Regions from separate parts of the Reinekea thalattae genome, predicted to be linked through region 1. Evidence: predicted binding sites of a transcription regulator. Region 1 holds the regulator's gene; the other holds the start of a gene.
The links. The regulator FNR, encoded in region 1, switches genes on or off when oxygen is low (the NO sensors DNR and NnrR bind a similar motif). The targets are predictions, from matches to a motif close to TTGATNTANATCAA.
Positions count from the first base shown of each region.

Region 2: adhE (bifunctional acetaldehyde-CoA/alcohol dehydrogenase) is a predicted target of FNR. The motif match lies at 1,711-1,724, and genes of this name have one in related genera.

Region 1 covers NZ_VKAD01000001.1:1,233,366-1,236,640, forward strand. The annotation lists gene FME95_RS05680 (gamma-glutamylcyclotransferase family protein) at 1-578, shown strand, start outside; gene ttcA (tRNA 2-thiocytidine(32) synthetase TtcA) at 725-1,615, shown strand; gene fnr (fumarate/nitrate reduction transcriptional regulator Fnr) at 1,698-2,435, shown strand; gene nudC (NAD(+) diphosphatase) at 2,537-3,275, opposite strand, start outside.
Region 2 covers NZ_VKAD01000001.1:1,768,430-1,771,704, reverse strand. The annotation lists gene FME95_RS08015 (GNAT family N-acetyltransferase) at 6-557, opposite strand; gene FME95_RS08010 (DMT family transporter) at 639-1,523, opposite strand; gene adhE (bifunctional acetaldehyde-CoA/alcohol dehydrogenase) at 1,918-3,275, shown strand, end outside.

The sequences.
Region 1 (3,275 bases):
ACGGCAGCCTCATATGCGGCGATAGTCGTTCCCGAACCGGCGTTACAGCTAACGCCTATGCTATAGAAGTAGAGGGCATTGCCCGTCGCTGGTCGGCGTACATTCCTAGCTGGAGTGGCACCGCAGTCAGCGCTCACCTAGACCCAAAAAGCCGCTGCAATGGGGTTTATTTTGCCGTCGATGATGAAAACTTGGCATTATTTGATGAGCGTGAATATGGCTATCGGCGTGTTGCGCTGCCTTGGCAGGCTGTCATGCCGCTGGATCAAACGCCTCTACCCAGAGATGGAACACTTTGGGTTTATGTCGGCAACAGCGTCGACATTCCAAGCCCAGAAAAACCGATTCTGCAAAGCTATTTAGATGTCATTATAAATGGCTGCTTAGACATTGATGAATCCTTTGCTCGTCGCTTTATTGAACTGACAGGCCAATGGGGACATTTGGTCAATGACCGCGATGCACCACTTTATCTACGCCCTCTTGCCCGCAAGAGCAGTACCGCCCGAATCGACGAGCTGCTGAATAAGCAACTGCCAGCAGGCGTCAGCGATGACTATCAGGGCAAGCCGCTGTAATTCGGCTAGGCAAGTAAAATCCGTTTACTGAACAGGGTAAGCATGTTAAAAAGCGGCCCCTATATAAGGTATAGAGCAAGCGCTATCGCTTTTTACTGAACTGACTTTCATTAACTGAACTGGCTTTGATTATCCAAACTAACTTCATGACCGAATTTAATACCGCTAAAGACAAATTGGAATACAACAAACTGCATAAGCGGTTAAGACGCGAAACAGGCCGAGCCATTGCCGATTTTAATATGATCGAGCAAGGCGATAAGGTCATGGTTTGCCTATCTGGCGGTAAAGACTCGTTCACCATGCTCGACATCCTGTTGAATTTGCAAAAGAGCGCTCCTGTAGACTTTGAATTGGTCGCGGTGAACCTAGATCAAAAGCAACCCGGCTTTCCTGAGCATATTTTGCCTGAGTATTTGAAGTCAGTTGGCGTGCCTTTCCATATTTTAGAGCGCGACACCTACAGTATCGTGCAAGAAACAGTGCCTGAAGGTAAAACTACCTGTGGTATCTGTTCGCGACTACGGCGCAGTACAATCTACGCGTTTGCAGACCAAATAGGCGCAAATAAAGTCGCTCTGGGGCATCATCGTGACGACATTATTGAAACACTGTTTTTGAATATGTTTCATGGCGGTAAGCTCAAGGCGATGCCGCCTAAGCTACTCAGCGACAGCGGTACGAATGTGCTGATACGTCCTTTGGCTTATTGCAAAGAAAGCGATATCGAGCGCTACGCGCAGATTCGTGACTTCCCGATTATTCCGTGTAACCTTTGCGGCTCGCAAGAAAACCTGCAACGACAAAATATCAAAGCCATGTGCCGTGATTGGGACAAGCAATTTCCAGGTAGAATTGATAACATCTTCCGTTCGATGGCCAATATATCGCCTTCGCAATTGGCCGACCAAGAGCTGTATAATTTTAAATCCCTCACCGCCAGCAACATCCCTCTGGCACCTCAATCGACGGATAGCCCCTACGCTCCGATGAGTACAACCAAGGTCAATACTTGGGAACCAAACATCAGCGAGTAAAAATGATAATATAAGTGAGATACATCAATAGATATCTTGTAGTATGATTGATAGATATCAAGACTTAAATTGGAGTCGTTATATGGCACTGTCAACCGCCTGCAAGAACTGTAGCCTGCACCCTTTATGCCTACCGCTGTCTTTGACCGCTGATGATATGGACCTATTGGATGCCATTATCAAACGGGGCCGGCCGATGCAAAAGGGTGAGCATCTGTTTTATCAGGGTGATGAGTTTAAGTCGATCTTCGCAGTCCGTACCGGTACGATTAAAACTTACACATTGACCAACGACGGCGAAGAACAGATCACGGGCTTCCATTTAGCCAGCGAACTGGTTGGACTCGAAAGCTTCGACATGGTGACCTATCCAGCCTCTGCAAAGGTATTAGAAACAACTAACGTCTGTGAAATTCCTGTTGATCGATTAGATGACCTTGCAGGCAAAATGCCCGAACTGCGCCGCCAACTCATGCGCCTGATGGGTAAAGAGCTGCGCGAAGAACAGCAAATGATGCTGTTGCTGAGCAAAAAAAGCGCAGAAGAGCGTATTGCGTCATTCTTAATCAATCTAGCGGCTCGCTTTAAGCATCGCGGTTTTTCAGGCACCTCGTTCCGCCTTACGATGTCGCGTGCTGACATTGCCAACTATTTAGGCTTGGCAGTCGAAACCGTTAGCCGAGTCTTCACTCGCTTTCAGAAGCAGGGCTTACTGGAGCACACTGGCAGCGCTAAAGACATCGTCATTAGTGACTTTGAAGGACTGACGGCTATTGCATCACTCGCCGAATGCGAACGCGTTGAACTGGGCATCGACTAGCCTTAAATACACATAAGGCAGTACTCTGCACGTCCCTCTCATATAACAAAAAGCCGCACTGTTCAGACGCTGCGGCTTTTTAGTTTTAGATCATTAAGCGTTTATCGACCCGCTTGACGTTCAAGCTGATATTGCCGAATCAGCCAACCTGCAATGGTGGTGGTTGGTGGGTACTTCGGTAGAGAGTGAATATTGAACCAAGCTGCATCAACGATCTCCTGTACCTCTGGCACGATCTGGCCGGACGCATATTCGGCGGTATAACCCAACATCAACTGATTCGGAAACGGCCAAGCCTGGCTATTTTGATAACGAATCTGAGCAACTTCAACGCCCAACTCCTCTCGCACTTCACGAATCACCGCCTGCTCTGCAGATTCTCCAGCCTCAATAAAGCCAGCAACAGCGCCATACATACCGGCTCCTCGATGACGCCGGCCTTGCGCCAACAAAACCTCATCACCACGCGTAATCAGTACGATAACGCAAGGCGAAATACGCGGATAAAAACGAACACCACAGGGCTCGCAACTGGTCGCTGGTTCACCCACGATACGCTGGGTAGCTTGGCCACACTGACCGCAAAACCGATGTTGATTAGCCCAATCCAATAAGCTTCTGGCTCTCGCACACAGTGAAAAGGCCGTCTCACTGATGACGGCAATGTCTCGTAAGGTGGCAAGCTGCCCATCAAGCTGCCCTTGAGTTAAGCTTGCTGTGAAATAACCCTTTCCATCCAACAGCGCGACAAACTCAATAGCATCAAGCTCAACATCAACCAATTGAGAGTAACGCCAAGCAATATCTTGCCCCGAAACCAGCAACTGAGTGCCCTGCCAA
Region 2 (3,275 bases), 540 kb from region 1:
AATGCTTAGGTGCGTTTAACCCAATGAGCATTGGTTAGCGCGGTGAGTATATGGTCTTGCCAGATTCCATCTACCATTAAATAGTCTTTAGCATAGCCTTCTTTTATAAAACCGACCTTTTCTAATACTCGGCCACTGGCAAGGTTGTCTGGTCTAAAGTTCGCCATAATGCGATGCAGGTTTAAACCGTAAAAACCAAACTGAACAACTTCGGTGACGGCTTCTGTCATGTAGCCCTTGTTTTGTTGCTCCGCACTGAGATGGTAGCCTAAATAAGCAGCGTGGAATGCGCCACGAATAATATTGCTAAGGCCGCAAACGCCTATCAGTTGCTGCTGTAAAAATATAAAAAAACGAACCTCTTCTTCGTTGTATATATTTTCATACCACTGTTGGTAAACCGCTTCGACATCATTTCTTGTTTTAGGTGTAAAACCACCACTGCTGACTAAGTGACTATAGTTGTCCAAATAGTAGTGTTCGAGTGAACTAACATTGACGTCGTTAATGCCAACAAGGGTTAAGCGGTCAGTTTCTAATTTAAGAGACAGGGTCATGGCGGGGTTGCAACAATAAAGTTAATTGAATGACAGCTAATCTAATCAAAAAACAATTAAAAAGTAATAACTGATAAAAAATTATCGAACTTTAGTCGATTTTTGTGCGATAACCACGCCAGTAATAATAAGCGCTAGACCAAAAAAGGTTTTCAATTGCAGCGGCTCACCAAGAATTAGATGAATGAGAAATAGGCTGACAAATGGCGATAGAAAAATAAGTGATCCAATACGCGCCGTATTCTGAGTGTGATGCAATGCCAGCTGCCAAAATACGAAAGTAATGCCCATTTCAAACAGCCCAACGTAAAGTATGCTGAAAACGGCTTTTGCGTGCCAGATGATTGTGTTGCTACCAAATAGCATTGCTGCGGCGATTAAAATCGGACTCGCAATAAGAAAGCTTTGAAACAATGAGGTTAAAGCATCTTGAGAGTTTTTCGTGTTTAGCAGCCAATAGCTAGCCCATAACAGAGTCGAGATTAACGCCAAGCTCAAACCAACTATGTCCAATGTGCCGGTAACCTGTTGCCCCGCCATCGAAATGATTACCACGCCACCGTAGCCGATAGCTAAGCCGATTAGGCTATAGCCAGAAAGCTTCTGTTTTAACAGTGGTACGCTCAACAGCGCCAACGTAATTGCCCAGGTGTAATTTATTGGTTGAGCGACTTGAGCTGGCAAGCGACGATAAGCCTCAAATAAGATTAAGTAGTAGAAAATTGGGTTTATTAGGCCGAGCGCCAGCTGCATACGCCAATGGGTTTTTAGTGCCCGTATCGCATTGAGCAACTGCTTTTTCTGTAGTAACAGTAAGCTGAATGCGCATAACGAGACCGTGCTCGCGCCTGCTAATAGGTGAATAACATCAACCTGTTGTAGGGCAATTTTAAAAGCAGTGGCAACGGTAGACCAAAGCGCGACGGCAACTAAGGCATAAATAATGGCTCGGCGTTCAGACTTCATAGGCGTGATACTTCGTAGCAACAATGGAGCAAAAAAGGAGTCGTTATTTTTACACAGTTGTGGTGGCAGCGTACAAATAAATATGTTGCTAAGTTACAACAATGTTAAAAGTGAGATGTTTGGTCTAGGCGATTCTGTGATCGGTTTCGAGCTTTTCTTGGCTGGAAGCTAGGAATTCTGGCAAAAAATGACCCACGTCAATCGCTTGGTCTGTAGTTTTCTTACACTTTTGCTCAGTCATTCGAAGTCGAGTTGCAGCCTATTTTGCTGGTGGGACTCAAGCCTATTTAGTGTCACCAGCAAAATACACTACGCTAGTGAACATAAAAATAACAATTGCATAAGCAATCTAGCGTCGTCACTAAAGCTTTCAAAAATCTCGGAGACAATAAAAATGACACAAAAAAGTCAAACCCCCTTAGAGCAGTTGAACGCTATGGTTTCGCGTGTAAAAGCGGCGCAAGCTGAGTTTGCCAGCTTTACACAGGAACAGGTCGATAAAATATTTCGTGCCGCCTCTCTGGCTGCTAACCAAGCTCGTATACCGTTAGCACAGCAAGCTGTTGCCGAATCGGGAATGGGCATTGTTGAAGATAAGGTGATTAAAAATCACTTTGCGTCGGAGTTTATCTACAACAAATATAAAGACGAAAAAACCTGTGGTGTTCTAGAAGAAGATGAAAACCTAGGCACTATGACGATTGCTGAGCCGGTCGGTATTATTTGCGGTATTGTGCCGACAACCAACCCAACGTCGACAGCCATTTTTAAATCGTTAATCGCGCTAAAAACTCGTAATGCGATTATCTTTTCACCGCATCCTCGTGCTAAAAATTCAACCAACGACGCGGCTAAATTAGTACTCGAAGCTGCCGTTGCTGCCGGTGCTCCAAAAGATATTATCGGCTGGATTGAAGAGCCTTCGGTTGAGCTTTCTAATGCTCTAATGAAGCACCCTGATATTGCTTTGATTTTAGCAACCGGTGGCCCAGGCATGGTGAAGGCGGCTTACTCTTCTGGTAAACCAGCTATTGGTGTTGGCGCTGGTAATGTGCCGGTGGTGATTGATGAAACTGCTGATGTGAAACGCGCCGTTGCCTCGGTGTTAATGTCTAAAACCTTCGATAACGGCGTGGTCTGTGCTTCTGAGCAGGCGGTGATTGTTCATGATGATATCTATGATGAGGTGAAAGAACGTTTCGCCTCTCATAAAGCCTATGTGTTAACCAAAGCAGAAGCCGATAAGGTACGTAAAACCATCTTTATCGATGGTGCCTTAAACGCCAACATTGTTGGCCAGCCTGCGACAAAAATTGCAGAGATGGCCGGAGTTAAGGTGCCGACCGATACCAAAATTTTGGTTGGTGAAGGCAAGCGAGTGACTGCAGATGACGAATTCGCACATGAAAAATTATCGCCAGTATTAGGAATGTTCCGTGCGAAAGATTTTGAAGATGCCATTGATCAGGCCGTCGCGATGGTTGAGATTGGCGGCATCGGTCACACCTCTGGTTTGTATACTAACCAAGATATAAATGAAGATCGCATTCGTTACTTTGGCGATAAATTAAAAACCGCACGACTGTTGGTAAATATCCCAACGACTCACGGCGGCATTGGCGATCTGTATAACTTTAATGTTGCACCTTCACTCACCTTAGGCTGTGGTTCTTGGGGTGGTAATTCAATTTCTGAGAATGTTGGACCCAAACACCTAATCAATAAAAAGACCGTTGCTAAGAGGGCTGAAAA